2 regions of the Aliivibrio wodanis genome follow, and region 2 is predicted to be linked to the other one. Evidence: predicted binding sites of a transcription regulator. Region 2 holds the regulator's gene; the other holds the start of a gene.

Region 1 (16,851 bases), 570 kb from region 2:
ATCACGACTATCAATTAACCAACGGTATGCTGCAAGTAGACCTGCTGGTCCGATGAATTTATCTGGGTTCCACCAGAATGATGGGCATGATGTTGTACAACATGCGCACATAATACATTCATACAAGCCATCTAAATGCTCGCGCTCTTCTGGAGACTGTAAGTTCTCTCTTGAGGGAGGGGTAGCACCATCATCAATTAAGAATGGTTTCACCTTCTCATAGTTCTCATAGAACTGCGCCATATCGACAATAAGATCACGAACAACAGGAAGTCCTGGTAACGGGCGAATAATAAGATCACCGCTACCAATCAAATCCGATAATGGCGTAACACAAGCCAAGCCATTTTTACCGTTCATGTTCAAACCATCAGAACCACATACACCTTCACGACATGAACGACGGAATGATAAAGTAGGATCTTGCTCTTTAAGTAGGATAAGTGCATCAAGCACCATCATATCTGAGCCTTCTTCTACTTCTAACGTATACGCCTTCATATGAGGAGCATTATCTACATCTGGGTTATAACGGTAGATTGAAAAATTTAATTTCATCTTTCTTCCCTCTCTTAATACGTACGCGCTTTAGGCGGAAATGCTTCACGATGGATAGGTTCCATGTTTACACCACGCTTAGTCATTGATTCTGTCTCAGGGTTGTATACTGAGTGGCATAACCAATTTGCATCATCACGCTCAGGGAAGTCGAAACGAGCATGCGCACCACGACTTTCAGTGCGGTAGTTAGCCGCTACTGCCGTTGCAAACGCTGTTTCCATTAAGTTTTCTAATTCTAAACACTCAATACGCTGCGTATTAAACTCTGTTGATTTATCTGCAAGATACGCATTTTTAAGACGTTCACGAATCACTTTTAGTTCTTCAAGCCCTTTTGCCATTGCATCACCTTCACGGAATACCGAGAAGTTATTTTGCATACATTGCTGTAAGTCTTTACGAATTTGAACTGGATCTTCACCGCCTGTACTATTTTCCCAGCGATTGTAACGCTCAAGGGAAGCTTCAATATCTGCATCAGTCGCAGGTTTTGCTTCTGCTTGCTTTTTCAAAGTTTCACCTAAGTGTAGACCAGTTGCACGCCCAAACACGACTAAATCAAGTAATGAGTTACCACCTAAACGGTTTGCCCCATGAACAGATACTGATGCGATTTCACCACAAGCAAATAAACCTTGAATTTCAACATCTGCACCAGAGTCATCTTGTTTAATCGCCTGACCTGAAACTTGTGTTGGTACGCCACCCATCATGTAATGACAAGTTGGAATTACTGGGATTGGTTCTTTTACTGGATCTACGTGAGCAAAAGTACGAGACAACTCACACACACCAGGTAAACGAGATTCAAGAGTTTCTTTACCTAGGTGATCCAATTTAAGTTTAATATGAGGACCCCAAGGACCATCACAGCCACGGCCTTCACGAATTTCAACCATCATAGAGCGAGCAACAACGTCACGGCCGGCTAAGTCTTTCGCGTTTGGAGCATAGCGCTCCATGAAGCGCTCACCATCTTTATTCAGTAGGTAACCACCTTCACCACGACAACCTTCCGTTACAAGAACACCAGCCCCTGCGATACCCGTTGGGTGGAACTGCCACATTTCAATATCTTGCATTGGAACGCCAGCACGAATAGCCATACCAACACCATCACCAGTGTTGATGTGTGCATTGGTTGTTGATGCGTAAATACGACCCGCACCACCCGTTGCTAGAATTGTTGCTTTAGATTTGAAATAACATACTTCCCCAGTTTCCATACAAAGAGCAGTACAACCTAAAATTGCACCATCTTCATTTTTAACTAGATCAAGTGCATACCACTCTGAAAAAATCGTCGTTTTATGCTTAATATTCTGTTGGTACAACGTATGAAGAAGAGCGTGACCCGTTCGGTCTGCAGCTGCAGCTGTTCGTGCTGCTTGCTCACCACCAAAGTTTTTAGATTGACCACCAAATGGGCGTTGGTAAATAGTTCCATCATCAAAACGAGAAAAAGGTAAACCCATTTTCTCCAATTCAATTACTGATTCTGGGCCATTTTTACACATGTATTCGATAGCGTCTTGGTCACCGATATAATCAGAACCTTTAACCGTATCATACATGTGCTGTTCCCAATGGTCTTCATGTGCATTACCAAGAGCTACGGTAATTCCGCCTTGTGCGGACACGGTATGAGAACGAGTTGGAAACACTTTTGATAACAAAGCACATGAAAGGCCTTGCTCTGAAATTTGTAATGCAGCTCGCATACCTGCACCACCAGCGCCGATCACCACGGCATCAAATTCTCTAACTGCAATGCTCACTACACACCCCACACAATAATTAAACCAGAGAAGAAATATCCTAATAACACTGAGACTAAACCAAGTTGAAGCAGAGCACGCAACATTACTGGTTTGATATAATCAGTGAGAACTTGCCATAAGCCAATCCATGCATGAATGATGATGGAAAAAAGCGCTAGCAGAGTAAAGACTTTAGTGAACATGCCACCAAAGAAGTTAGTCCATGATAAGTAAGTTAATTCTGGGCCAAATACACAGAAACCAACAATATAAAATGTGTAGAGGGTAAGAATGATCGCACTAGCACGAATTAAAATAAAATCGTGAACACCGTTACGACCGAAGGAAGATACATTAGCTACCATATTAATACTCCTGCTAAAAGAGATAACACTGCTGTAATTGCAAAAGCAACCTTAGCGCTTTGAGTACCTGATTCGAGCTCTTCAAAATGCCCCATATCCATCAATAAATGACGAATACCTACCACAATATGGTAAGCCAGAGCAGTTAGAATTCCCCATAGAATAAAGGTAATAAAAAAGCCATCGACATAATCAGCAGCTTGTTTAAATCCAATAGGCGAGGAAAGCGATAGGTTTAATAACCAAAGCAGTATTCCAACAGAAACAAAAGTAATTACACCACTCACACGATGTAAAATAGAAGCGATAGCCGTTAAGGGAAAACGGATCGTTTGTAGATCTAGATTGACAGGTCTTGACTTTTTAACTTTCACAAGGGGCTCACTCAGCTCCATTGAGCATTTTATTGTTATAGATACCTCTGAGCTATCAAAGCCACTAAATTTAACATTTTAGCAACTTTTCGTGTGAGCAACATCTCTTTGTACTGTCTAATTGTTAATTAAGACTCTATTTATAAGTAGATGAAAATCACGCCAACCCTATATAAAATAAGGGATAGAACAGAAACTCAGCCGCAGTATACGATGTGACACATCTGATTACAAACCTATAAATAATACCTACATCACACCACAGAAAATTAACTTTCTTTTCATTAAAAATATAAACAAGTGCACACATAAGCACACAAAAATTGACATTAGCCCGTGTAATGGGTACAAAGTTGTCACTCTCATATCCGGGATAAAATAAAAATATAACAAAAGGAGAATGTTATGGCAGATAAAAAGGCAACACTTCATATTGAAGGTCAAGCGCCTATAGACATGCCAATCATGGAAGGAACGATTGGGCCTGAAGTGATCGATGTGCGAAAATTAGGAGCAAGTGGTTACTTTACTTTTGACCCTGGTTTTCTTGCCACTGCATCTTGTGAGTCTCAAATAACTTATATCGATGGTGACAAGGGTGTTTTATTACACCGTGGTTTTCCAATTGATCAACTAGCCAACAACGCAGATTACTTAGAAGTCTGTTATATACTTTTGAACGGCCAAGCACCAAGCCGTGAAGAATATGAAGCATTTAAAGAGATAGTCACTCGCCATACTATGGTACATGAACAAATCTCAAGCTTTTTCCATGGATTCCGTCGCGATGCTCATCCGATGGCGGTAATGTGTGGTGTTGTTGGTGCATTAGCCGCTTTTTATCATGACTCATTAGATGTTAGCAATGATGAACACCGTGAAATTGCAGCATTTAGACTACTTTCTAAAATGCCTACCCTTTCGGCAATGTGTTACAAGTACTCTATCGGTCAACCATTTATTTACCCACGTAATGATCTAACTTACGCAGAAAACTTCTTACACATGATGTTTTCAAATCCATGTGAAGAATACGAAGTTAACCCTGTTGTTGCTCGTGCAATGGATAAAATCTTTACTTTACATGCAGATCACGAACAAAACGCATCAACATCAACAGTTCGTTTAGCTGGCTCTTCAGGTGCCAATCCATTCGCTTGTATTGCTGCTGGTATTGCTTCCTTATGGGGCCCTGCTCATGGTGGTGCAAATGAAGCATGTTTACGTATGCTTGAAGAGATTGGTTCAGTAGATAATATTGATGAATACGTGGCAAAAGCAAAAGACAAAGAAGACCCGTTCCGTCTAATGGGCTTTGGTCATCGTGTTTACAAAAATTATGACCCACGCGCGACCGTAATGCGTGAAGCTTGTCATGAAGTATTACAAGAGTTAAACATTAAAGACCCACTACTTGATGTAGCAATGGAACTTGAACGAATTGCGCTTTCTGATGAATACTTTGTTTCTAAGAAGCTGTATCCAAACGTAGATTTTTACTCAGGTATTATCTTAAAAGCGATTGGTATTCCTGTGTCTATGTTTACCGTTATCTTCGCACTGTCTCGTACTGTTGGTTGGATTGCACACTGGAGCGAAATGCACAGTGATCCAAATAACCGTATCGGTCGTCCGCGTCAACTTTACACTGGTGAAGAGCTTCGTGAATTTAAACCACTTCATGAGCGTGAATAGTTTAGATCTTAAATTCAGAATCGAATTTAAATCATTAGACTTATAAGCAAAAAAGGTTGATGTATTAGCATCAACCTTTTTTATTATTCAATAATAGAAACTATACTGGATTATCAATATCAATAAACTCCACATCAAAACCGTGCTCTTTCGCTAACCATTCACCCAGAGCCTTAACACCATAGCGCTCGGTCGCATGATGACCAGCGGCAAAATAGTGAATACCTAATTCACGCGCGATATACGTCGTTCTTTCAGATATCTCACCAGAAATAAACGCATCAATTCCTTGTTGTGCAGCTAACTCAATGTAATCTTGTCCACCACCAGAACACCAGGCCACCGTTTTTATCTCTTTATCAACATCAGGTGTTATATGTAGAGGAGCTCTGCTCAATACTTGATGAATTCGCTCACCTAACTCTTCGCCAGATAACGCAGCTTCAAACTCTCCTTTCATTGCAATAGATTGAGGCGTTGCTTCTAATCCTTCCACATTTGAAATAGAGAATAAACGGGCTAATTCTGCATTGTTACCTAATGTAGGATGAATATCTAAAGGGAGGTGGTATGCAAACAAATTAATATCATTTTTAATTAAAGAGCGGATACGATTACCCTTCATTCCTTTAATTGATTCACTTTCACCCTTCCAAAAATAACCATGGTGAACGAGCAAAGCATCTGCATTCTTTTCAATAGCCACATCAATCAATGCTTGCGAAGCAGTTACACCTGTAATGATTTTTTTGACTTCATATTTACCCTCAATTTGTAATCCATTTGGGCAATAATCTTTAATTAATTGAGGTTTAAGCTCTTTATTTAATAGCAGTTCTAGCTGAAAATGATTCATTATCATACCTATTTATTTTCGTATACCCATCTAATGTAAGTAAATTACGCAGGAAAAGTGGTCTAATACTTATTTGGATTGATATTAAATGCTGACAGTAATAAAAAAGCAGCGACATGCGCTGCTTTTTATAAAGACTTAACTGGTTTTAAATTACAAACCTGCGTCTTTAAATACGTTACTTACAATCTCTTGAGCTTCTTGCTCAATCAATGCTAAATGATCAGCACCTTTAAAGCTTTCACAGTAAATCTTGTAGATTTCTTCTGTTCCTGATGGGCGAGCAGCAAACCAACCGTTCGCTGTTGTTACTTTTAGACCACCAATAGCTGCACCATTACCTGGAGCATGCGTTAAACGCGCAGTGATCTCATCGCCAGCAAGTGTTGTTGCTGAAACCATTTCCGGAGACAGTTTACTTAAGACTGCTTTTTGAGCTTTATTTGCAACAGCTTGAATACGGTTATAACTTGATTCACCATGCTGAGCAGCTAGCTTGTTGTAGTATTCTTGAGGGTTCATACCTGTAGTCGCTGTAATTTCAGCCGCAAGTAGACACAAAAGAATACCATCTTTATCAGTTGACCAAGGTGTCCCATCAAAACGTAAGAAAGAAGCACCGGCACTCTCTTCACCACCAAAGCCTAAACTGCCATCATAAAGTCCATCAACAAACCATTTAAAGCCAACAGGAACTTCACATAACTCACGGCCTAAATCAGCAACCACTTTATCAATAATCGCTGAAGATACTAGCGTTTTACCTACAGCAACCTCTGGCTTCCAATCAGGACGATTACGATATAAATAATCAATACATACTGCTAGATAATGGTTTGGATTCATTAAACCTGATGGTGTAACAATACCATGACGATCATAATCAGGATCATTACCAAACGCTAAATCATAATCATCTTTTAATGATAATAAGCCAGCCATTGCATAAGGAGAAGAACAATCCATACGAACCACGCCATCTTTATCTAATGACATAAATTGAAATGATGGATCAATCGCTTCACTAACAAGAGTAAGATCAAGCTCAAACTCTTGACCAATTTGGCGCCAATACTCGATGCCAGAACCACCTAATGGATCAACACCTAATTTTAAATTTGCTTTTTGAATCGCTTCAATATTGATTACATTTTTCAGATCATCAATATATGGCTTTACTAAATCCACTTGCTTAACCAGCTCTGACTTCATTGCTTCATTAATAGCAACGCGCTTCACACCACTTAACTCATTAGCAATATAAGCATTAGCTTGATCTTCAATAGCTGTTGTTAATTCACCTTCCGCAGGTCCACCGTGTGTCGGATTATATTTGATCCCGCCATCTTGAGGAGGATTATGCGAAGGAGTGATAACAATACCATCAGCTTTATCATCAAATTTAACGTTATGCGTTAAAATTGCATGAGAAATGCCTGGCGTTGGTGTATAGCCATTATTATCTTGGATAATGACTTCAACACCATTTGCAACTAACACTTCAATGGTTGAAATGAAAGCAGGTTCAGATAACGCATGCGTATCCTTCCCTAAGAAAAGCGGACCTGTTACTCCGTTCTCTTTTCGAACATCGGCAACAGCCTGAGCAATAGCCCAAATATGATGCTGATTAAACGTTGCTTTATCTGCTGTACCACGGTGACCTGAAGTACCAAATTGCACTTTTTGATCTAGGTTAGAAGCATCTGGTTCTAACAAAAAATAGTTAGAAACTAATGCAGGGATATTATGTAGGTCTTCTTGCTGAGCTTTTTGCCCTGCGCGAGGATGTATAGCCATTTGACGATTCCTTGTGACAAATTATTATTTGAGTAATGGCTCAAAGGAAATTAAATTGCCGCGCACACTTTTTCAATTAAATCATGATGGAAGCCCATACGCTCCATCAATAAGTCAACCATATGGCGCTTGCGATTAGTATTTGTATTAGTGATAACCCAAAATGGGGTGCCGTTAATTTCACGAGGCTTAGTTGTTTTACCACTTGCAATCAATGTCTCTTGATTGTCTGCAAAATAAACTCGAGTTCTGCCTTTTACTTCAGTTGCTTCTGAAAAAGCTTTTGAGTCAATTTTATATAATTCTGATAGCACGGTTAGAAAGCGATCAATCGCTTTATCTAATGCTGAAAATTCATCAGAGATTAATAAGGTACGTACCGCTTTAACACGATCTACTGATGCCTCTTTACCCGCATCTTTACTGACTATAATGCCTTTTTTCTGTACTTCAACAGGTGCAGAAATAGCAAGGTCTGAAGGTGATGGCTGCAATAAGAGACGACGTAAAATATCAGAGGCACTTTCACCGATGTGTTGAGTTTGACTCGCAATAAAGCGGTATAGTTCTTCGTCTACTTCAATTGTCTTCATTATATGGTTCGTATTCTATAATCTATTTATGAAGGCACGATTATACCTTGTATAATCGTGATACTCTACGACAAACCTATCACAAAAAAGAAAAATGAAGCAGCTTAACTATAAAGAACAAGGAAATGGGGATCCTTTGATCCTTATTCATGGCTTATTTGGCAATTTAGATAATCTCGGGTTGCTTGCACGACAACTTGAAAGTGATTATCGAGTGATCAGTATTGATCTCCGTAATCATGGCCTTTCATTTCATTCTGATGATCATACTTATCAGTCATTATCTTCTGATGTAATCAGCTTACTTGATCATCTCAGCATTTCATCTGCGCATATTATAGGTCATTCTATGGGTGGAAAAGTTGCGATGGCCCTTGCTGACCAAAAAGCTGACTTAATTAAATCCTTAATTGTATTAGATATGGCACCTGTTGCTTACCCAGAACGAAAGCATGATGCTGTCTTTGCTGGGCTTCAGCATATTATGGATACTCCACCAACAACCCGAAAAGAAGCAGATCAATTACTTGCAACTTCAATTACTGATCCAGGTGTACGTCAATTTTTAAGCAAATCATTATATAAAGACGATAAATTTCTTTCATTACGTTTTAATGTCACTGCATTACTTAACAATTATCATCATATTATCGGTTGGAAGCACATTAGCCCTTTTCAGGGAGATGTCTTATTCATAAAAGGCGAAAATTCTGACTATATTCAACCTGCATACCAACAAGAAATCATGGCTCAATTTCCAAAAGCTAAGGCACATATTGTCAGTGGTACTGGTCATTGGCTGCATGCAGAAAAGCCAGAAACCATTTATCGAGTCATAAATCGATTTCTAGTAAAAGCTGGTAATAGATAATCCATACCAACAAGGTCAAAGCTATGATATAGTTTTGCCAAATTATTCGATCAGATTTAGGTCGCTTACTTAAGATAAAGGGTGATTCATGCTGTATGAACATTTTGATCTCATTGAATCTATTGGATTAGATTTACTGTTTGCCTCGATATTTTTCTTTATCGGCATGGCTATTAAAGATGTATTAAAACAAGCGAATGTCCCCCCTTTTGGCCGAAAAATTGTTTGGCTAGTTCTCTTTTTAGGCTGTACAGGCTTTATTGCAAAAGGGATTATTCAGCTAAGCTGGGAAGGCTCTGGTCTAGGTTAAGTTACTGATCTAATAACATCTATTTTTAATTAATACAGACAAATACAGGTATTCATCATATGGCAAGTGTAGGACTCTTCTTTGGTAGCGACACAGGTAATACTGAAGCTGTTGGCAAGATGATTCAAAAACAGCTTGGGAAAAAGCTAGTTCACGTTCAAGACATAGCAAAAAGCAGCAAAGAAGATATTGATAACTTCGATCTTCTACTTCTGGGTATCCCTACATGGTACTACGGTGAAGCTCAATGTGATTGGGATGATTTCTTTCCTGAATTAGAAGGCATTGATTTCTCAACTAAACTTGTTGCTATTTTTGGCTGTGGTGATCAAGAAGATTACGCTGAATACTTCTGTGATGCTATGGGTAACATCCGTGACATCGTTGAAGCAAAAGGCGGCACTGTAATTGGTTACTGGCCAACTGAAGGCTATGAATTTGAAGCATCTAAAGCCCTAGTTGATGAAGATAATTTTGTAGGTCTTTGTATTGATGAAGATCGTCAACCAGAGCTTACTGAAGAGCGTGTAACTGCATGGGTTAAACAAATCCATGAAGAAATGTGTCTTGCAGAATTAGAAGACTAATTCTCATTATGATGCTCTCTTCTTACTTTTATAATTAAGAAAGTAGAGAGCATTATCTAAACTCTGGTTTTTTCCTCACATATAAAGTTCTATTTACTCGCGCTACTACCTTTCCTTTTTTATCATAGATACACACTTCAAATTTCGGAAAGCATTTTTCTCCACTCTCAGTCAACTGCTTAATTTCTTCAATTTTCTCATTTGAGATCAAAAAATGTGCATTCAAATCACTGGTACCTGGTGAAATAAAATCTATTTCAGACTGCTTATCCCACACGAAGTACTCTTCTCTTAGTATCCCCATTAACATTAACGAAAACACGGGATCTGTCATAGAAAAAATACTCCCTCCATACTGGCTTCTATTTGCATTACGATTCCAAAAGCGATCTTTTAATATCACTCGTACTTCTTGAAAATCAGGCGCAATAGTTTGGATAGATATCCCTGCGCCCCAAAACGGTGGCCAAATATTCAATGCCCTTCTTACGATTTTTGGGGTAAAGTACTTATACATATTTATCATCCTTGATTCTGGTCTGACCTCATCATAATAGTTTTATTAACAAAAGATCAACATCTATTTTTTTGTAAGAGATCGTACAGATAAGGTATCAACTGGATTGAATGTTCCCTATAATTAACTTATTAAAACTGCACAAAAAATCGATGCAGAATGTCAATACAGGAAAAGTCGATGTCAGATAACAACCAAGCACTAAAAAAAGCCGGTTTAAAGGTTACTCTTCCACGCCTGAAGATTTTAGAAGTGCTTCAACAACCAGATTGCCAACACATCAGTGCAGAAGATTTATATAAAAAATTAATAGATATTGGCGAAGAGATTGGTCTTGCTACTGTATATCGCGTATTAAACCAATTTGATGATGCAGGTATTGTGACTCGTCATCACTTTGAAGGCGGAAAATCTGTATTTGAATTAGCAACTCAGCATCACCATGACCATTTAGTTTGCTTAGATTGCGGTAAAGTGATCGAATTCTCTGATGATATCATTGAAGATCGTCAAACAGAAATTGCTCAAAAATATAATGTACGACTAACGAACCACAGTTTATATCTATACGGCCACTGTATTACTGGTGACTGCGTTGATAATAACGAAGCTCATAAAGGTTAATCGTCCACTTTAGAAAATCATAGTCATAAAAAAACCAGCATTTCTGCTGGTTTTTTATTATTTGTTACTTAGTTAAGGTTAACCTTCCCAAGTATCACGTAAGCCTACTGTACGGTTGAAAACAAGAGCCTCTGGTGTAGAGTCTTTATTATCAATACAGAAGTAACCAGTACGCTCAAACTGATAGCCAGCTTCTGCTTCTGCTGTTGCTAAGCTTAGTTCTACAAAACCATTCTTAGTAATCAATGACTCTGGATTAATGCTTTCTGAGAAATCTTCCAGAACTGCAGGGTTTGGCACGTTGAATAAACGATCGTATAAACGGATCTCAGCAGGAATGGCTTTCTCTGCTGATACCCAATGAATAACGCCCTTCACTTTACGACCATCTGCTGGGTTTTTACCTAGAGTTTCTGCATCATAGCTACAGAAGATAGTGGTAATGTTACCAGCTTCGTCTTTTTCAATGCGGTTAGCTTGAATAACATAAGCACCACGTAGACGAACTTCTTTACCAAGAACCAAACGTTTATATTTTTTATTTGCTTCTTCACGGAAATCATCTTGCTCAATGTACACTTCACGAGTGAATGGTACATCACGCTTGCCCATTTCAGGTTTGTTAGGATGATTAGCAACGCTAAGTGTCTCAACTTTACCTTCTTCGTAGTTTTCAATTACGATTTTAACAGGCTCAAGAACTGCCATTGCACGAGGTGCATTTTCATTCAAGTCATCACGAATACAAGATTCTAGTGAACCAAATTCGATCATATTTTCTTGCTTAGTTACACCAATACGCTTACAGAATTCACGAATAGATGCTGCTGTAAAACCACGACGACGTAAACCAGAAACAGTAGGCATACGTGGATCGTCCCAACCATTTACTAATTTTTCAGTCACTAGTTCATTTAGCTTACGCTTAGACATGATCGTGTATTCTAAGTTTAGACGGCTAAACTCATACTGATGTGGTTGGCAATCAATCGTAATATTTTCTAAGACCCAATCGTATAAACGACGGTTATCTTGAAATTCTAATGTACAAATTGAGTGTGTAATGCCTTCAAGTGCATCCGAAATACAATGAGTAAAATCGTACATTGGATAGATACACCACTTATCACCTGTTTGATGATGAGTTGCGAAGCGAATACGATAAATTACTGGATCGCGCATTACGATAAAAGAAGAAGCCATATCGATCTTTGCACGTAAACAGATCGTTCCTTCTTTAAATTTACCATCACGCATTTGCTCAAATAGAGCAAGGTTATCTTCCACACTACGATCACGGTATGGGCTGTTTTTACCTGGCTCTTTAAGTGAACCACGGTACTCACGCATTTGTTCAGACGTTAACTCATCAACATAAGCTAGGCCTTTTTCAATTAGCTCTACAGCGTAACCATACAGTTTATCAAAGTAGTTTGAAGAATAATGAATATCACCACTCCAATCAAAGCCTAACCATTTAACATCATTTTTGATCGACTCAACGTATTCAATGTCTTCTTTTTCAGGGTTAGTATCATCAAAACGTAGATTACACTGTCCCTGGTAATCTTGAGCAATACCAAAGTTTAAACAGATAGATTTTGCGTGTCCGATATGCAGATAACCGTTCGGCTCTGGCGGGAAACGAGTATGGACACTGGAATGTTTACCTGACTTTAGGTCTTCATCAATAATTTGACGGATAAAGTTGGTAGGACGAGTTTCAGTTTCACTCATCTAAAGCACCTCATTGGTATTAGTAATTGCAAAAAGAACAGATTGTTCATATAGCCCTATGATCCACAATTATGCGCCAATACTCAATATATAGAATCAAATAGTTGCTTTATTTACATAAAAAAAGCCGCTCTAAAGAGAGCGGCTTAGTCATTTGAGTTAATTTACTCAATAATTATGGTAATGCAACTGCTGTTAGGTCTTCAGAAGCTGGGATTTTTTTCATTTCGCCAGCTACGATTTCAGCAAGAGGACCAAGGATAACTTGAACATTGTTTGAACCAAGTTTCACTACACCCATTGCACCTAGTGCTTTCAGTTGCTTCTCGCTGATTACGCTAGTGTCTTTAAGAGTTAAGCGTAGACGAGTAATACAAGCATCAATGTTTTCTAGGTTATCGTGACCACCTAGAGCTTTAAGGTATTGCTTAGCTAGTTCACCAGTTTCTTTAGAACCACGAACTGAACTTTCTTCTTCATCGTCGTCTTCACGGCCTGGAGTCTTAAGATTGAACTTAACGATTACAGCACGGAAGATGAAGTAGTAGATTGCGAAGAATACGATACCTTGGATAATTAGCATGTACCAGTTAACAGCTAGTGGGTTACGAGTAGAAAGAACCATATCTACTAGACCTGCTGAGAAACCGAAACCTGCAATCCACTGCATTGAAGCTGCGATGAATACTGAGATACCTGTTAATGCTGCGTGAACTACGTATAGTGCAGGAGCAAGGAACATGAATGAGAATTCAAGTGGTTCAGTAACACCAGTGAAGAACGATGCGAAACCTGCGGCAATCATGATTGATGCTACTTTTTCTTTGTTCTCAACTTTAGCTGTGTGGTAGATAGCTAGTGCTGCACCTGGTAGACCAAACATCATGATTGGGAAGAAACCAGCTTGGTACATACCTGTAACACCTACAGTTGCAGTACCTTCAGCGATAGACTTAGCGCCACCTAGGAAGTTAGGGATGTCGTTAATACCAGCAACGTCGAACCAGAACACTGAGTTAAGTGCATGGTGAAGACCTACAGGGATAAGTAGACGGTTAAAGAATGCATAGATACCAGCACCCGCAGAACCCATACCTTGGATCGATTCACCAAAATGTACAAGGCCACCGTAGATTGCAGGCCATACGTACATTAGTACGAATGCAATTAAGATACCTGCAAAAGAAGTTAAGATAGGTACAAGACGCTTACCTGAGAAGAATGCAAGAGCTTTATGCAGTTCAACAGCAGAGAAACGGTTGTAGATCTCAGCAGATACGATACCAACTAGGATACCAACAAATTGGTTATTGATTTTACCAAATGCAGCAGGAACTGCAGAAGGGTCAATACCTTGAATTTGAGCGACTGCACCAGGTGCAAGAAGTGTTGTTACAACAAGGAAACCAACAAAACCAGAAAGTGCTGCTGCACCATCTTTATCTTTAGACATACCATAAGCAACACCAACTGCGAACAGTACTGACATGTTATCGATGATAGCCGCACCAGCTTTAATTAAAAACGCTGCTAGTGCATTGTTGCCGCCCCAAGCCACTGGGTCAATCCAGTAACCAATACCCATTAAAATTGCTGCTGCAGGTAGTGTAGCAACTGGTACCATCAGTGCTTTACCTACTTTTTGAAAATATCCTAAAATATTCACCTTTAGATTCCCCCTATAAGGATTTTAGATTTTTTTGAATAACGTAATTTCGTTCACTAAAAACTTATTTCGCTACTCGTTATTAACTAGGCCAAGTGTAAGGGATTAATTTCGCCCCGCAAATTAAAAGCGAGGTAATTGTGATCATTATCACCTGCAGAGGCAATATTTAGGGGTTTTTGCTAGCGAGATCATAAAACTTATTTTATCATTCGAAAGAATAGAGCATCAGGAATAATATTTGGTGAATGCATCACCTAAATTTGTCATTACTGAACGAAACATTTAAATAATTGAGTGTACCGCTCAGTAAGCAGTTCTATTTTCACTTGCTTAAAAATTTCAACAAAAAATTAATATTTTTTTGTACTATAAATTATAATTAAAGGATTCAATCTATGTATGCGCTAACTAACTGTAAGGTTTATACTGGTACCGATGTTCTTGTGGATCATTCAGTCATCATAAATGGAGCAGAAATTGGCACTATCTGCCCTAACTCTGAATTACCTCAAGATATTGAATTAAAAGATTTAAAAGGTGCAATCTTAAGTCCAGGCTTTATTGACCTACAATTAAATGGTTGTGGTGGCGTGATGCTGAATGATGAAATCACAGCAGAAACAATGCAAATCATGCATGAAGCTAACCTTAAGTCTGGTTGTACTAGCTTCTTGCCTACGTTAATCACCTCTTCTGATGAAGATATGCGCGCTTCAATCGAAGCTGCTCGTGAATACCACAACAAATACCAAAACCAATCACTAGGTCTACATCTTGAAGGCCCATACTTAAATGTGATGAAAAAAGGCATTCACAGTGTTGATCATATCCGTAACTCTGATTCAGATATGATTCAACTGATGTGTGATAACGCTGATTTAATTGCTAAAGTAACACTCGCTCCAGAACTAAATGATCCAGAGCACATTGAACGCCTATACAAAGCAGGAATTGTTGTATCTATCGGCCACACTAACGCAACTTATGCTGAAGCTCGCCAAGGTTTTGAATCAGGTATCACTTTTGCTACTCACCTGTTTAACGCTATGACACCTATGGTTGGCCGTGAACCAGGTGTTGTTGGTGCTATCTACGATACTCCAGATGTCTATGCTGGCATCATTGCTGATGGCTTCCACGTTGACTACGCAAACATCCGTATTGCGCATAAAATAAAGAAAGAAAAGCTAGTATTAGTGACCGATGCCACAGCTCCTGCAGGTGCTGACATGGAATACTTTATTTTTGTTGGTAAGAAAGTATATTACAAGGATGGTAAATGTGTTGATGAAAATGGCACATTAGGCGGCTCAGCTCTGACTATGATTGAAGCAGTTCAGAATACAGTTGAGCACGTTGGAATCGCTTTAGACGAAGCACTACGTATGGCTACGCTATATCCTGCTCAAGCAATGGGTGTAGATAACAAACTTGGCCGTATTAAGAAAGGCATGGTAGCTAACCTTGCTATTTTTGATCGTGACTTCAATGTAAAAGCGACTGTTGTTAACGGACAATACGAGCAAAGTTAATATGACTGACGGACAAATTGGTAATGTAGATCTAGTAAAACAGTTAAACAGTGCGGCTGTTTATCGTTTAATCGACCAAAAAGGACCGATTTCTCGAATTCAAATCGCCGATGTTAGTCAGCTTGCCCCGGCAAGTGTTACCAAAATAACCCGTCAATTGTTAGAGCGCGGCTTAATAAAAGAAGTCGCGCAACAAGCATCAACTGGTGGTCGAAGAGCAATATCCTTGACTACTGAAACGGATCCTTTTCACTCTATTGCAGTTCGATTAGGCAGAGATTATATCCAATTAAGCCTTTTTGATCTTTCCACAAAAGAATTAGCTTCTGAGTATCACGAGTTCAATTATTCTCATCAACAAGAATTATTGGATGGATTAAGTCAATTAATTCAACTTTTCATTACTCGAAATAAAGATACCATTAAGCAACTAATTGCAATTGGCATTACCCTCCCAGGTTTAGTAAACCCTGAAACTGGGGTTGTTGAATATATGCCAAATACTGATATCGATAAACTAGCATTAGCAGATGTAATTAAAGAAACCTTTAATACACAATGTTTTGTCGGTAACGACGTTCGAGGTTTAGCTCTTGCTGAGCATTACTTTGGTGCATCAAAAGATTGTTATGATTCTATTTTAGTTAGCGTTCACCGTGGTACTGGTGCTGGTATTATTGTTAATGGCAAAGTTTTTCTTGGTCATAACCGCAATGTAGGTGAAATTGGTCATATCCAAATAGATCCTATTGGGGATAAATGCCAATGTGGGAACTTTGGTTGCTTAGAAACAGTTGCTGCTAACCCTGCGATTATCGCGAGAGTGAATAGCTTACTGCAACAGGGCTACCCTTCTAGCCTTTCTAAAGTAAATGATATTTGTATGGCTGATATTTGTCACGCCGCAAACCATGGAGATGAATTAGCAACGCAGACATTACTACGTGTTGGTAATCAACTTGGTAAAGCCATTGCAATGACAATTAACTTGTTTAATCCT
Region 2 (16,851 bases):
ATGGTGAAGGTTGGAACTTTGGTGAAGTTGGTAATGATCGCCAATTTACTCAAGCAACTCAACCAAACATGTACGGCACAGGCATAGGTACTTTCTCAGATCGCTTACGTGATTCAGTTCGTGGTGGTGGTCCATTTGATTCTGAAATGGGGTTACGTGAAAACCAAGGTTTTGGTAATGGCGCGTTTGTATTACCTAACGAACAAAATAAAACAAGCAAAGAAACAGCACTACATCTAGCTGATTTAACTCGTCTAGGTATGGCTGGTAACTTATCTGATTACCCTTTTGTTGATAGTAAAAATAACAGCATTAAAGGATCGGAGTTAGATTACAACGGCCAACCAGCAGGTTACGCAAAAGATGCTTGGGAAATTCAAAACTACGTATCAAAACACGATAACCAAACCTTATGGGATAACAACCAATATAAGATCGGTTACGACGTATCAGCAGAAATCCGAACTCGTATGCAAGCCGTTTCATTAGCAACCGCAATGCTAGGTCAAGGGGTTCCATTTACACATATGGGTAGCGAGTTATTGCGTTCTAAATCAATGCAACGTGACTCTTATGACTCTGGTGATTGGTACAACCGTGTTGATTTCACAGCACAAGACAATAACTGGGATGTAGGCTTACCTCGTGAAGACAAAGATGGAAGCAATTGGACTGTTATTCAAGATGTTGTAGATAACTCAGCTGAAAATGCTATGCCTACGACAGATAACATTCAAGCAATGAAAGCTTTCTATGAAGAGTTTGCTTCATTACGTGCATCTTCTGGCCTACTAACTCTAGGTCATGGTGAAGAGATCATTAAACGTGTGAAATTCCATAACACAGGCAGTGATCAAAACGTTGGCGTGATTGTAATGAGTATGGATAACAGCGGAAGCAACTACGATGCTTCAATTGACCAAGATCGTGATGGTCTAGTGGTTGTAGTAAATGCGACCCCAACAGCTCTCAGCGAATTTGCTAACTTTGATGCAACCGGTTATACGCTTCATTCAATCCAAGCAACAAATGGTGCTAAATCAATTGCACGTAACGGTTCAGAGAACTCAAGTGTGACGAACAATAAGTTAAATACTCCAGCATGGTCTGTGGCGGTTTTTGAAAAGGCACATAATTAACTTTATACCGATCACTTATCTATAATAATCAGAGCCTCATTTATGGGGCTCTCTCACCACTAAAAAGAATTTCTATGTTTAAAGAATCCATAATCAAACGAATTTACGCTGCCTTCATTCTCATTGTGGGTCTATTCATTGTCACTATTATGATAAATAAAGAAGGCACTAAAGATATTTACTTAAAACTTGAAGGTGTAGCAAATAACTCCATTCCCTATGTATTGTCTTCTAATCAATTTAGTATTGATTTATTGCATTTAGATAAATCATTTAAAGACTTTTTATCCTCCAATGGGCGAAATGAATATGAAACGATTTTTAATGACAATTTAAATAAAACAGAAGCGACGATCACTAAGTTATCTCAACAGAATACCGCATCTTCCTCGCTTGTCCTCTCTCAACTGCAAGATTATAAAACACTCGCTTTACAGCTCATCCCAACCTACAAGCATCTACAGTTAGAAAGAGATAAAATTCAAAAATTTAATTATCAATATCAGAATCTCACTTCTAATCTCATCTTTAATCTCAAAGATCGCGTGAAAGAAGAGGGTTCTATTTCGCTCAAATTTACCGCAAAAAGTTTCTTTATTAAATTTGAGAATATGAAAAAGAATACGGAAGAAGCACTTTTAAGTAATGAGATTGGTTTCATTGAAAAAAAACTAGCCTACAATGAAAAAAACTCAGCAAGCTTAAAAAAACAATATCAAACATTAAAGAAAAAAATTCCTGAATTGAATAACACTTACTTTACTCAATTCAAAAAAGTAATGGCAGATAACACTGCTATAGATGGCCTACTTAATCAATACCTCTATTTTTTAACTGCCCAATCTGAATTTCAGAGTAATGTAATGAAACTAACTAAATTAGTTGAAGGGACATTAAATACTTTAGAAGACGAAAGAGAAGCAGCATTGACCCACTTAGATGTCGACTTTAAAGAAGCAGAATCGACACATAGCAGCATTAATTTACGCTCTTACCTTTTAGGTACTTTAGCCATTTTATTATCGAGTCTGATTGGTTGGAATATCACATCCAATGTAAAAGTACCTCTGAGAAAAATTAGTTCTGCACTAGAAGCGTTAACCAAAGGCGACATGACCGCTCGTATTGAAGTAACTAAAAACAATGAGTTTAGTCAGGTCAGTAAGCACATCAATTCATTATCTGAAAGCTTGCATGGCGTCTTAGGTAATATAAATAAAGCTTCCTCTCAATTAAGAAAATCCACTAACCTTAACCACGATCATGTTAATCAATCTCATAAAGACATTGAACTCCAACATGAAAAAGCAATACAAGTTGCTGCTGCAATGACAGAGATGGATCACTCTGTATCAGAAGTAGCAGAAAGTGCACAATCATCATTGACTAAAGTAATGGAAGTTGAAGCAATTGTGAGTGAAAGCAAAGTGATCACCAATAACAATATCAATACGATCTCTGCGCTAGAACTGCAACTCAATGATTCGATCTCTGCAGTTAATACTATGCAAAATGTTAGCGATAATATCGGTAGTATTATTGATGTTATCCGCAACATTGCCGATCAAACCAATCTTTTGGCTCTGAATGCTGCAATTGAAGCTGCAAGAGCGGGAGATCAAGGTAGAGGATTTGCAGTAGTCGCTGATGAAGTTCGAGTGTTAGCTCAAAAAACGGCAAATTCGACCTCAGAAATAGAGACAATGATTAATTCATTACAATCGAATGCAAAACAAAGCAGCACTGTTATTCAAACTTGCGCTAGCAATATGAGCTCTAGTGTTGAGCTAGCAGAGAAAACGCAGGCAGCCATTACAACTATTGAGAGCATGATGTATGAAATCAGCCAAATGAGCAGCCATATTGCTCAAGCAGCTTCTGAACAAAGTAACGCAGCCTCTAGCATTTCAGAAAACATCGAAGAAATTAGTCATCTAGCAAAAAATAACAGTAATAACTTAACTCAGATCACTGATGTAGGCACTCAGTTGGAAGAATTGGCGGCGGAACAATATCAACTAGTAAAACGCTTTAATCTTTAATCTCACAAGCATAAAAAATGCTTCCTCATCATATGATGTAGGAAGCATTTTTTTATACCTTTAAAGAGAATAAAAGCGAATTACGCTTCCATATACCCTTCTGGCATTTCAATACGTGCAACGCCTGAATCAATCGCAGCTTGTGCTACCGCTTTCGCAACACGAGGAAGCAAACGAGGATCCATTGGTTTAGGAATAATGTAGCCTTTACCAAATTCTAATGAATCAACACCAGCAGCTTTTAATACTTCAGCAGGTACTGGTTCTTTTGTTAACTGACGAATCGCTTCAACGGCTGCTAGCTTCATCCCATCGTTAATCACGCTTGCACGAACATCTAGCGCGCCACGGAAAATGAATGGGAAACAAAGCACGTTGTTTACTTGGTTCGGGTAATCAGAACGACCCGTACCCATGATTAAATCATCACGGACTTCATGAGCAAGCTCTGGTTTGATTTCTGGATCTGGGTTTGAACATGCAAATACAACCGGCTTGTCAGCCATCAGTTTTAACGCTTCAGGTGGTAATAAGTTTGGACCAGATACCCCTAAGAATAAATCGGCACCTTCAATTACATCTTCAAGCGTGCGCTTATCCGTGTTATTAGCAAAACGTTGCTTATATTCATTGATATCATCACGACGAGTATGGATAACACCTTTGCGATCTAACATGTAGATCTTCTCACGCATAGCGCCACATTTAATCAGCATTTCCATACATGCCACAGCCGCAGCACCTGCACCTAAACAAACGATGATCGCATCTTCTAGCTTCTTGCCTTGCAGCTCAATCGCATTCAACATGCCAGCAGCAGTTACAATTGCTGTGCCGTGTTGGTCATCATGAAATACAGGAATATCACAACGCTCAATTAGGCGACGTTCAATCTCAAAACAATCAGGGGCTTTAATATCTTCTAAGTTAATGCCACCAAACGTATCAGCAATGTTCGCAACCGTATCGACAAACTCATCGATAGTGCGATGTTTCACTTCGATATCAATAGAGTCTAGACCTGCAAAACGCTTGAAAAGTAATGACTTACCTTCCATTACAGGTTTTGAAGCGAGAGGGCCTAAATTACCTAAGCCAAGAATAGCGGTACCATTAGAGATAACTGCAACCATGTTACCTTTAGAGGTGTACTTATAAACATCATCTGGATTTTTTGCGATTTCACGTACAGGCTCAGCAACACCAGGGCTGTAAGCCAGTGCTAGATCTTCTGCAGTATCTGCTGGCTTAGTCAATGCTATTTCAATTTTACCCGGAGTTGGGTAAGCGTGATAATGGAGAGCTTGTTCGCGAAAGTCTTCTGACATGATGGTTTCCTGAATGCTGATAATTATAAAAGGCTTGTTTCAAAACAATAAATTGTATAATAGTTGATCTAGTTCAAACTTCATAGCTTTCACTTACACATCGTACCAACAATTATGATGAGTAAAATTGACATTTTATATTTTTCAGGCATAAAAAAAGGAGCCCTATTGGGCTCCTCTTTTATCGGAAATTGGTAATTATTTCTTAGAACCAATTGCACCGAAACGTTTGTTGAAGCGATCAACACGGCCGCCAGTATCAACGATACGTTGCTTACCAGTGTAGAACGGGTGACATTCGCCACATACGTCTAGGTGGATTGTGTCTTTGCCTAGTGCAGAGTTGAATTCGAACTCGTTACCGCAAGAACAAGTAGCTTTAACAGCTTTGTATTCTGGGTGGATACCTACTTTCATGGGAAAACCTTATAATTTAGGCCGTGTCGCTATCCGAATCTAAGCCGAACACCACACGTAGTTTAACAAAAATAATAAGCGTAAACAGATTACACTTACTTAAGGTCGCGTATAGTAATGAATCCGGAGCGATCAATCAACTAATCTGTTACTTTTTTCACCGATTTTTTTACTCCTTTGCGATATTTTTATCTAAGGGTAGACTATTCTCATTCTAATTCCTTATTGATATTAGCCATGCCGTATTCAATCGCTCATATTGCACTGCCCGTTCCACTTGATCGCACCTTTGATTACTTAATCAAACCGGGGCAAACTCCTACTATAGGCGGTCGTGTAAAAGTGCCTTTTGGGCGTCAACGCTTGATTGGTATCGTAGTAAAGCTCAGTAATAAATCTGAATTTTCTCGTGAAAAATTAAAAGGCATTGATGCAGTATTTGATAATAGCTCATTGTGGCCACCTCATCTTTATAAGCTACTTAATTGGAGTAGCACCTATTATCAGTACCCTTTAGGTGAGACCTTAGCTAACGCAATGCCTGCATGGCTACGCAAAGGCCGAGATGCCAGTTTTACAGCATTAAAAGCATGGCAGATCACTGAATTAGGTAAAAACCAAGACCTCAATAAGCTCACCCGTGCCCCTAAACAAGCTAAAGCTCTCAATCTAGTACGTCATCAACAATGTAGCCATGAACAAATGCTTGAAGAAGAGATAACTGCCGCCACGTTAAAAGCAGTAGCTGATAAAGGGTGGATAGAAGAAATTTCTCTTGCGCCAAAGCCAAGTAATTGGCAACGCAATGTTGAAGTAACCCAAGAGAAGCCTCAACTCAATGAAGAACAAGCCATTGCGATTGCAACCGTCAATGCAAGTCCTGAGTTCGGCTGCTACTTACTAGATGGCGTAACAGGATCAGGAAAAACCGAAGTTTATTTGCAATTATTAGAGCCGATTTTAAAAGCAGGTCGCCAAGCTCTGGTTTTAGTTCCTGAAATTGGCCTAACCCCACAAACGATTAATCGCTTTAAACGTCGCTTCAATGTTCCTGTCGATGTAATTCATTCAGGCCTTAATGACACTGAACGTTTAAATTCATGGTTGGCAGCACGAGACAATCACGCCGGCATTATCATAGGTACTCGCTCAGCCCTTTTTACTCCATTTAATGATCTTGGCATCATCATTGTCGATGAAGAGCACGATGCTTCTTATAAGCAACAAGACAGCATGAGATATCACGCTCGTGACTTAGCCGTAATGCGTGCCAATTTAGATAATATCCCTATTATTTTAGGCTCAGCAACACCAGCCCTAGAAACGTTACACAATGCTAAAATTGGGAAATATCACCACCTAACGCTAACGAAACGTGCAGGTACTGCAATTCCAGCTCGCCATGGAGTGTTAGACGTAAAAGGCCTGTATTTAAATAGCGGATTATCTGCGCCTTTGATCGCTCAAATGAGAAAGCATCTATCTGAGGGCAATCAGGTTATGTTGTTTTTAAACCGCCGAGGCTTCTCTCCTGCCTTAATGTGTCACGAATGTGGTTGGATGGCTGAATGTAAACGTTGCGATGCTTTCTATACGTTCCACCAGCACAGTAGCGAGATCCGTTGTCACCATTGTGGTTCACAACAGCCAATTATGCATCAATGTGGCGGGTGTGGCTCCACTCAGCTGATCTCGGTTGGTGTAGGCACAGAGCAACTTGAAACTCAGTTAATGAACTTATTTCCTGAATACAAGACCGTACGTATTGATAGAGACAGTACTCGCAGAAAAGGCAGCCTCGAAAATTATTTAGAAGCGATTAAAAATAATGAATATCAAATTCTGATTGGTACTCAAATGTTAGCCAAAGGCCACCACTTTCCTAACGTTACTTTAGTAGGGTTAATTGATGTCGATAGTTCGCTATTTAGTAGTGATTTTCGCGCACCAGAGCGCTTAGCTCAACTATTTATACAAGTAGCAGGACGAGCAGGACGTGCGAGTAAACCGGGGGAAGTGATTTTACAGACCCATCACCCTGAACATTCTCTATTGCAGAGCTTATTACACCAAGGCTATGGGCACTTTGCTGAGTACGCTTTACAAGAACGTAAGTTTGCCCAATTGCCACCTTACACCCATTTATCTTTGTTTAGAGCAGAATCAAATAACAATGAAAATGTAGAGCAGTTTCTACGCCAAGTGCGTGATATTTTAGAAAGTCATCCACAATTTCATGATGCAACCCCTGTGCTCGGCCCGATTCCAGCTCCTTTGGCTAGGCGTGCAGGAAAATACCGTTGGCAATTACTTTTTCAAGCGCCTAATAGAACCGTAATGCAATCCATGTTACGAGGTGCTAAAGCTGCGATTGAACTTCTCCCCTTGGCTAAAAAGGTTCGTTGGACTTTAGACATAGAGCCACAAGATCTTAGTTAATAATTCTAATAATTTGGATTCATTCACATTTAATTTACCGACTTAAAGAAAACAATCGGCCTTCATGTGAGTCAAATCACAATACAGATGTAATTTTTGTTAAACGTGCCGTATTTAATTCTTTATTTTGCACATAAAATATCTCCTCAAATAAACAAAGCAAACGTTTACTTAGATATGAATAATTGGAGATAGTTATTATGGCGACAATGAAGGATGTTGCTTTATCGGCGGGAGTATCAACTGCTACGGTATCGCGAGCATTAATGGCACCAGAAAAAGTGTCATTATCAACCCGTCAACGTGTAGAAAATGCGGTATTAGAAACAGGGTATTCTCCAAGCACATTAACACGGACTCTACGTCGCAACGAATCCAAAACAATAGTGACGATTGTTCCTGATATTTGCGATCCTTACTTTAGTGATATTTTACGTGGTATCGAAGACACCGCCGTAGAGAATGGCTATATAGTTTTAGTCGGTGACAGTAGTCAACAAAAGAAACGTGAGCAATCTTTTGCAAACCTCATTTATACCAAGCAAGTAGACGGGATGGTACTACTGGGCTCAGACCTTCCTTTTAATGTTAGCCGCCAAGAACAAAAAAACTTACCGCCTCTAGTCATGGCTTGTGAATATGCCCCTGAGCTAGAGCTTCCAACCGTCCATATTGATAACCTAACTGCCGCTTATGAAGCCGTTAATTACTTAACTAAATTAGGTCATAAACAAATTGCTGAACTTTCAGGCCCTGAAGAATCAGTACTTTGCAAATTTAGACATCAAGGTTATCAGCAAGCACTACGTCGTGCTGGCACAACAATGAAGTCATCATATGTCAAATACGGCAACTTTACTTTTGAAGCAGGCGCTAAAGCCATTAGTGAATTACTCTCACTCTCTTCTCCCCCTACCGCTGTTTTTTGTCATAATGACGTAATGGCGATTGGCGCAATTCAAAAAGCAAAACAGATGGGATTTAGAGTCCCTCAAGATATTTCAATTATGGGATTCGATGATATCGATTTCTCAAGCTACAGTGATCCTGGATTAACGACAATCTCACAACCTCGTTATGAAATAGGTCGTCAATCTATGTTGATGTTGCTCGAATTATTAAAAGGCCATGATGTTCGATCAGGCTCTCGTTTATTGGAATCATCACTAATAATCAGAGAAAGTACTGCACCGCCTAAAAATAAATAAAAGCACAATTTTTATAAAATAAAGAAATGGATAGTCTACTGCCATTGATTGATTCAATGTTTTTATCTAAATAGTGACTTTTTGCGTACTTTTTTACATAAATACTGGTATGAGCTCACACAACTGATTACCATGATCAGTACTCTGTAACCCTGTATTTAAGTAAAGACTGTGGCCAATAAAGATTATGTAAAACGCGGACGTTCTCCTAAGAAACCAACAAAAAGCACCGCTAAGAAAAAGAGCATTAAGCAGCCTTCTTCCAGCGCTTCAACGCCTTGGAAGGCTGTCGCTGTCGCTGGTTTATTAGTTTCAGTGTTTGGTTATGCTCTCTACTTCTTAAATGATGCTCCCGTTCAAAAAGCGGATACAAACTCTGAACCTGCCGTAGACATTACGCCAGTTAAAGCAAAACAAAAAACGCCAGCAAAAGAGATCCCACCATTGCCAGAAGAGCAATGGACATACATGGATGATTTACCAAATAAAGAAATTGCTGTCGAACAAAAAGAGCTTAAAGTATCAAAGATACCTTACATTATGCAATGTGGTGCTTATAAAACACGCTCCCAAGCTGAAGAAAGAAAAATGAATATTGCCTTTCAAGGGATAACTTCTACCGTTCGACATGCTCAAGGCAGCAGTTGGTATAAAGTGGTTCTTGGGCCATATAAATTTAAACGTGATGCAGAAAAAGATCGCCATAAATTACAGCGTGCTAAAATTGAACCTTGCGCTATTTGGAAAGACCAATAAATAAAAATCAATACTAGCCCACAGATTTCTAAAGGAGCACATCACGTGCTCCTTTTTTCTACCTAGGCGTCTTGAAAATCAAGAACCCTCCCCCCATTACAGTAGTAATAATCATGAAAGATGAAAGTAATCGTTTCTACGTTATCTCATCGAATAAGAGGTTTTACTCGTGACTACAATTGTTTCTGTACGCCGTGAAGGCAAAGTAGTGGTGGCTGGCGATGGCCAAGCATCTCAAGGCGATATGATCGCAAAGGGCAACGTAAAGAAAGTACGTCGATTATATAATGATTCAGTTCTTGTTGGTTTCGCTGGCAGCACAGCCGATGCCTTTATTCTGTTCGACCTATGTGAACGTAAACTGGAAATGCATCAAGGCAATTTAACTAAAGCTGCAGTTGAATTAGCAAAAGAGTGGCGTAGTGATCGTGCTCTTCGTCGTCTTGAAGCAATGCTTATTGTGGCAGACAAAACGACATCTCTAATCATTAGTGGTACTGGTGATTTAATTAATGCCGATAATGATCTATTAACTATCGGTTCTGGTGGTTACTTTGCTCGCTCTGCAGCGACAGCATTACTAGAAAATACCGATTTAGATGCACGTGATATTGCTACAAAAGCTCTTACTATTGCTGGCGATATTGACGTCTACACTAACCATAACCATACCGTTGAAGAACTGAACGTTTAACGACAAATAATAAGGAATACCCATGTCTGAGATGACCCCTCGTGAAATTGTACACGAACTAGATAGCCATATTATTGGTCAAGATAAAGCAAAACGCTCAGTGGCAATCGCACTACGTAACCGCTGGCGTCGTATGCAGCTCGATGCTGAGTTGCGCGCAGAAGTTACCCCAAAAAATATTTTAATGATCGGTCCAACAGGTGTTGGTAAAACAGAAATCGCTCGCCGTTTAGCAAAACTGGCTAACGCACCTTTCATTAAAGTAGAGGCAACTAAGTTCACAGAAGTGGGCTATGTTGGTAAAGAAGTTGAAAGCATAATTCGTGATTTGACTGATGTTGCGATCAAAATGACGCACCAACAAGCGGTAGAAAAAGTAAAATTCCGCGCTGAAGAACAAGCTGAAGACCGTGTTTTAGATATTTTATTACCTCCAGCTCGTGATGCATGGGGTAAGAATGAAGAAAGTGATAATGATTCTGGTACTCGCCAATCTTTCCGTAAAAAATTACGTGAAGGAAAACTAGATGATAAAGAAATTGAAGTAGATGTAGCTGCACCTCAAGTTGGTGTTGAGATCATGGCTCCTCCTGGCATGGAAGAGATGACAAACCAACTTCAAGGCATGTTCCAAAATCTATCTGGTGGTGAAACGACTAAAAAGCGTAAAATGAAAATTAAAGATGCGCTTAAAGCTCTAACTGAAGAAGAAGGCGCTAAACTAGTCAACCCAGAAGAACTTAAAGAGCAAGCTATCTTTAATGTTGAAAACCACGGCATTGTTTTCATTGATGAAATTGATAAGATCTGTAAAGGTTCAAATTCACAATCAGGTGATGTTTCTCGTGAGGGCGTACAGCGTGACCTACTTCCATTAGTGGAAGGCAGTACAGTGAGTACTAAACACGGAATGGTTAAAACAGACCATATGCTATTTATCACATCAGGCGCTTTCCAAATGGCAAAACCATCTGATTTGATCCCTGAGCTACAAGGTCGTTTACCGATCCGAGTTGAACTTGAGGCCCTAACTGCCAATGACTTCAAACGTATCTTAACTGAACCAAATGCATCATTAACTGAACAATACATTGCCTTACTCGCAACAGAAAATGTAAATATTGAATTTACTGTTGATGGGATTGATAGCATTGCTGAGTCAGCATTTAAAGTAAATGAAAGCACAGAAAACATTGGTGCTCGTCGTCTGCATACTGTGATGGAGCGTCTAATGGAAGAGATTTCTTATGATGCATCAGAAAAGAATGGCGAAAGCTTAATCGTTGATGCTGCTTATGTAACATCTCGCTTAGGTGAATTAATTACAAATGAAGATCTAAGCCGCTTTATTCTGTAATTTTTGATAAACAAACAGTAAAAATAAAATAAGCCTCACTCATAATAAATGTGTGAGGCTTTTTGATATTAACGAAGCTAACAACTAAACAATATCCCAAGAATGAGTCATTTCAATGCCTTCACCTAGCATCAAACATACTGAACAATATTTCTGTAATGAATCTGCTGTTACTTGCTCAACAATCTTAGGGTCAAGGCTCTCACCACTTACTTCAAAATGAATATTAATATAAGTAAACAGCTTTGGGGCAACCTCACGGCGCCCGCTTGACAGTTTTGCTACACAACCAGTGACAGCTTGATTTTCTGATTTTAACCCTGCAACAACATCAACCGAACTGCAACCTCCAGCAGCCATTAAAAGCATTTCCATTGGGCTTGGTGCTTTTTCTCCGCCATTTCCATCCATAACAACAGAATGGCCCGATTGAGATTGACCTAAGAAAGTAAATCCCTCAATCCATTTAACTTCAGCGTTCATAAAAGCCTCTTTACTACATAAAAGGAAAACTCGTGATCCATTTCACGAAAGTGTGCCCTTTGTCGCACATTTCATACGATCAAAGTCAAGAAATCGATTGCGAAACAAGGTATGATTTTATCAATTATCTCAACAAACATGCAGCCTTGTTCCGATAACCATATTGTATAGGCCAAACTGATATTTGGCTCAGTTATTTTAAAATGGATATCGCCTACTTGGCAAACGCAGAGGAAGTATAAAGTATGGTTCTAGGTAAACCTCAGACAGATCCAACATTAGAATGGTTTTTGTCTCACTGTCATATCCATAAATATCCTTCAAAAAGCACACTTATCCACGCTGGTGAAAAAGCAGAAACGCTTTACTACATCGTAAAAGGTTCTGTTGCTGTACTGATTAAAGATGAAGAAGGAAAGGAGATGATCCTTTCTTACCTTAACCAAGGTGACTTCATTGGTGAGCTTGGCTTGTTTGAAGAAGGTCAAGAACGTTCAGCATGGGTTCGTGCAAAAAGCCCTTGTGAAGTAGCTGAAATTTCATTCAAGAAATTCCGTCAACTTATCCAGGTTAATCCAGATATCTTGATGCGTCTTTCAGCGCAAATGGCAACTCGTCTACAAATCACTAGCCAAAAGGTAGGTGATTTAGCATTCTTAGACGTTACTGGCCGTATCGCACAAACGCTACTAAACCTTGCTAAACAACCTGATGCGATGACTCACCCAGATGGCATGCAAATTAAGATCACTCGTCAAGAGATCGGTCAAATTGTAGGTTGTTCACGTGAAACTGTTGGCCGTATCTTGAAGATGCTTGAAGAGCAAAACTTGATCTCTGCACACGGTAAAACAATTGTAGTTTACGGTACTCGTTAATTTAACGCTTACCTTAAACAAATAAAAACGCAGCCCTTGAGCTGCGTTTTTTTATGCTCAAAACTCAAAGCCTAACTATTTGTACTTTCAAAAATCTTGTCAGCAGAGGCAGCAACAAATCCCGTATATATTTTCCCATTTGGTAACGTATATCGCTTAGCAAACTCATAAAATCCACCAGGAATTTCAAACTCACCCTCAGTAAAATTCACTTTCACTTTATCCGCCATTGTTGATGACTGTTCTAAGTAAACCTCTGGAGATCCTTTCACTTCACCACCCACTTCGTTCATTGCAAAACCTGCATCACGTAAGTGTTGGTTCACATCAACCACTTCAGCAAACTCTTCAAGCTGATTGACGTAAACCGTAAAGTGATTAGCGCCATAACCATGAGCCGCTAACCAAGAAGCGTATTCACTTTCTTTTGCTAATACTTGATAGTCTTCGAAACTTAATGTCCAAGGCCTACCAGAAGAAAGAAAATCACTGGTGGCAAAATAGTGTGCTGGCACCTGTTCAACCAAACCATGAATAATGTCCTGTGTTTCAGCTGATAACTCTTCTACTAATAATTCACTAATAAAAACGAGTGGTGCATTAGGATCTGGGTGCTCAAAATGCTGCGCTTTCAGTTTTTTAGCTTCAAAGTCATAAGTCTCACACGCTTTATAGCCTATTGCTAAAAATGGCGCAGCGAGAGTCTGTAGCCCGACTTTAGGTAAATTAAACGTACGTAGCGCAATATGATCGTTAATCAGTTCATCGTTATTAGACAATAATTGATGTACCTTCCCAGCAGATGGGGATAAGCGCGCAATATAATCTTGCCACAATGACGAAAATAAAGAGTTTACATTATTCATGTTTATCGCCTCTTATAGAGTTAAACCCGGAGAGAGTTGAGCTGGAATTTCACACATATCGCCTTCCATTGATGCCATTGGGTATGCACAATAATCAGCAGCGTAATACGCACTTGGTTTCATGTTTCCTGATGCACCAGGACCACCAAATGGCGCGTCACCACTTGCTCCAGTCAGTTGACGGTTACGATTTACAATACCAGCACGAATATGCTCTACAAAATATTCCCACTCACTGTCATCAGTTGAAACAAGACCTGCCGATAATCCATAACGAGTATCATTAGCAAGCTCTACGGCTTCTTCTAATGTCTCATAACGCACCACTTGTAATAATGGCCCAAAGTATTCTTCATCCGGTAATTCAGCAACATTAGTGGCATCGATAATACCTGGAGAAACAAAGGCATGACCTAAACTTTTAGCTTCAAGCAAAGGCTCTCCACCCAAGTCTTGTAAATTCTTCTGAGCGTTTAGAATAAATTCTGCCGCTGCGACTGATATTTGCGAGCCCATAAACGGAGTATTATCAGCAAACGGTTGGTCAACAACGATGCTTTTTGCTACTTCAACAAGGCGAGCTAACAATTCATCGCCTGCTTTTCCAATAGGAACATACAAGCGACGAGCACACGTACAACGTTGACCTGCACTAATAAATGCCGATTGAATAATGGTGTAAACTGCCGCTTCTTGATCACCAAAATCTTTTGAAATAACCATCGGATTATTACCGCCCATTTCTAGAGCCAGCATTTTCCCTGTGTCTCCTGAAAATTGGCGATGTAAGATATGTCCAGTATTCGCACTACCGGTAAATAACAGGCCATCAATACCTTTAGCTCCCGCTAGCGCTTCACCTGTTGCACGAGCACCTTGTACTAGATTAATCACACCATTTGGCAAACCTGCTTGTTGCCATAGTTTCATAATCACTTCACTGGTCCATGGCGTCTGCTCTGATGGTTTTAGCACTACAGTGTTACCGGCAAGCAGTGCTGGAACAATATGACCATTAGGAAGGTGCCCAGGGAAGTTGTACGGGCCAAAAACAGCCATTACACCTAATGGACGATGTCTTAGTACTATTTTATTTCCCGCCGCTTCACGCTCTTTATAAGGCGTTCTTTCATGATAAGCACGAATAGAAATTGCGATCTTACCTACCATCGCACCTGCTTCAGTTTTTGTTTCCCAAAATGGCTTACCGGTTTCTTTCGCAATCACTTCAGCTATCTGATCTGCATTCTCTTTTACTAATTCGGCAAAACGCTCAATAATCACTTGGCGCGCTTCAAAAGGCTGTTTTTTCCACTCAATAAAGGCATGACGTGCCGCACTAACGGCTGACTCAACCTGCTCTTTGGTTGCGCTATCACCTTCCCACACCACTTCACTGTTGTACGGGCTTACTGATTGTATCGTTTCACCATTACCTGAAACCCAATCCCCTGCAATCCAATGTGTCATATCCTTTGTCCTCTATTGAGCTAATAATCGTACGTAATCATCTACATTAACTTGTAAAGCCGTTGCTGCTTCTTGAGTTAAATGAACGGTATCAGTCGCCTTGTCATAAGCGGCAGTAGTTGCTGTTGCTCTGAAATTCTCAAACGATGTATTTGAGATTAAATACTGTTGCGAGCTGTTATGTTCCGTAATAATTACTTTTGCTTTAAATGAATTTCGCACCGATTCAATGCTACGTAAATCACACTCGACAGTTGGGCCAGCATCAAAAATATCAACGTAACCACGGCAACGAAAGCCTTCCGTTTCTAATAGTCTTAGCGCAGGTTTGGTCTTATCATGTACCTTACCGATAACTGCTTGCGCTTCCTTACTTAGTAAGCTGACATAAATTGGTAGTTTCGGCATTAAGTCGGCAATAAAGCCTTTGTAACCAATACCTGTTAAATAATCTGCTTCGGTAAAATCGATAGAGAAAAAGTGTTTCTGTAGCCATTTCCAAAATGGGGATTCACCTTCTTCATCCGAGACACCGCGCATTTCAGCAAAAATTGTGTCAGAGAATCGATGTGGGTGTTCTGCCATCATTAAAAATCGAGCTTTCGACATCAAGCGACCATTAAGGCCTTCTCTAAATTCAGGGCGTAAGAAAAGCGTACAGATCTCAGTACTGCCAGTGTAATTACTCCCAAACGTAAGAACTTTAACTACATTATGTACATCCAATTTACGAGAAAAATGCACAACTTTACTGATGTGATAATTATAGAAAGGAGAATCTAAGCCAACCGCCGCTTCTATCCCTGTTGTACCTGTTACTTCACCCGTTACAGAGTCTTCTCCCACCATAAGGTAGCCTTCTGTACCTGGCGATTGAACTTCTTTTTCAAAGCTATCTATGGAGTGGTCAATTCTATTTCGTAATTGCTCTTCGTTAACTGGTAATGAAGTAAAACCATGACCTGATTCTACGGCACATTGATGAAGCGCAGGATAATCTTCCTGAGTGATAGGACGAATAACAAGCATCAATATTCCCTCCGATGCGATGTTTCATTGGCTGTGCTAAGTCCAATAGATATAACTTCAAGGCTATCTATTGGAGTGAACACTTTAGAATGTAAATTTATTTATATAAATAAAAAGAAGGCAACTCAAACCCCTGAGCTGCCAAAGTTCCTATATAAATCTATTTTTTTAAAGAAGAGAGAGCCTTGTCTAAACGCTCAAAACCTAACTCAACTTCTTCTTTTGTAATAACTAATGATGGAGTAAAGCGAACCACATTGACACCTGCGACCAAGACCATTAATCCTTGTTCTCCAGCTGCAACAAGTACATCACGTGCACGTCCTTGCCATTCCTCATTTAATGCAGCACCCAGTAATAAACCTTTACCACGGATTTCAGCAAACATATCGTATTTTGCATTAAGTGCTTCGAGTCCATCACGGAACCATTGCTCGCGCTCTTTTACGCCAGCCAACGTTTCTGGTTTTGATACTTCTTCAATCACAGCTTCAGCTACTGCACACGCTAATGGATTTCCACCATAAGTAGAGCCATGAGTACCCACTTTTAAGTGCTGAGCAAGCTCTGTCGTGGTTAGCATGGCACCAATTGGGAAACCGCCACCTAATGATTTTGCTGTACTTAAAATATCAGGTGTAACACCTAAACCTTGATAAGCATAAAAGTCACCAGTACGGCCATTACCTGTTTGTACTTCATCAAAAATAAGTAGCGCGTTGTATTTATCACACAGCGCTCTTAC

Evidence for each region. Region 2 encodes CRP, which controls carbon source genes, mostly activating them, when cyclic AMP is high. Its sites were predicted from a motif close to TGTGANNNNNNTCACA; they were not measured.
Region 1: a site for CRP is predicted at 14,456-14,471, ahead of nagE (N-acetylglucosamine-specific PTS transporter subunit IIBC). Genes of this name have one in related genera too.

The regions. Positions count from the first base shown of each region.
Region 1 covers NZ_JBREXA010000002.1:1,414,325-1,431,175, forward strand. Annotated here, with positions in the region: gene ACU5DF_RS14380 (succinate dehydrogenase iron-sulfur subunit) at 1-558, opposite strand, end outside; gene sdhA (succinate dehydrogenase flavoprotein subunit) at 573-2,339, opposite strand; gene sdhD (succinate dehydrogenase, hydrophobic membrane anchor protein) at 2,339-2,686, opposite strand; gene sdhC (succinate dehydrogenase cytochrome b556 subunit) at 2,680-3,075, opposite strand; gene ACU5DF_RS14400 (citrate synthase) at 3,466-4,755, shown strand; gene ACU5DF_RS14405 (Nif3-like dinuclear metal center hexameric protein) at 4,856-5,611, opposite strand; gene pgm (phosphoglucomutase (alpha-D-glucose-1,6-bisphosphate-dependent)) at 5,765-7,411, opposite strand; gene seqA (replication initiation negative regulator SeqA) at 7,462-8,004, opposite strand; gene ACU5DF_RS14420 (alpha/beta fold hydrolase) at 8,099-8,875, shown strand; gene ACU5DF_RS14425 (DUF2788 domain-containing protein) at 8,964-9,185, shown strand; gene fldA (flavodoxin FldA) at 9,245-9,772, shown strand; gene ACU5DF_RS14435 (DUF4442 domain-containing protein) at 9,825-10,289, opposite strand; gene fcrX (ferric iron uptake transcriptional regulator FcrX) at 10,470-10,913, shown strand; gene glnS (glutamine--tRNA ligase) at 10,992-12,650, opposite strand; gene nagE (N-acetylglucosamine-specific PTS transporter subunit IIBC) at 12,826-14,316, opposite strand; gene nagA (N-acetylglucosamine-6-phosphate deacetylase) at 14,715-15,851, shown strand; gene nagC (DNA-binding transcriptional regulator NagC) at 15,853-16,851, shown strand, end outside.
Region 2 covers NZ_JBREXA010000002.1:1,986,658-2,003,508, forward strand. Annotated here, with positions in the region: gene pulA (pullulanase-type alpha-1,6-glucosidase) at 1-1,139, shown strand, start outside; gene ACU5DF_RS17040 (methyl-accepting chemotaxis protein) at 1,214-3,181, shown strand; gene ACU5DF_RS17045 (malic enzyme-like NAD(P)-binding protein) at 3,262-4,509, opposite strand; gene rpmE (50S ribosomal protein L31) at 4,708-4,926, opposite strand; gene priA (primosomal protein N') at 5,164-7,365, shown strand; gene cytR (DNA-binding transcriptional regulator CytR) at 7,566-8,573, shown strand; gene ACU5DF_RS17065 (SPOR domain-containing protein) at 8,745-9,329, shown strand; gene hslV (ATP-dependent protease subunit HslV) at 9,499-10,023, shown strand; gene hslU (ATP-dependent protease ATPase subunit HslU) at 10,046-11,380, shown strand; gene ACU5DF_RS17080 (OsmC family protein) at 11,465-11,863, opposite strand; gene crp (cAMP-activated global transcriptional regulator CRP) at 12,109-12,741, shown strand; gene ACU5DF_RS17090 (DUF1338 domain-containing protein) at 12,813-13,607, opposite strand; gene astD (succinylglutamate-semialdehyde dehydrogenase) at 13,620-15,077, opposite strand; gene astA (arginine N-succinyltransferase) at 15,090-16,106, opposite strand; gene ACU5DF_RS17105 (aspartate aminotransferase family protein) at 16,267-16,851, opposite strand, start outside.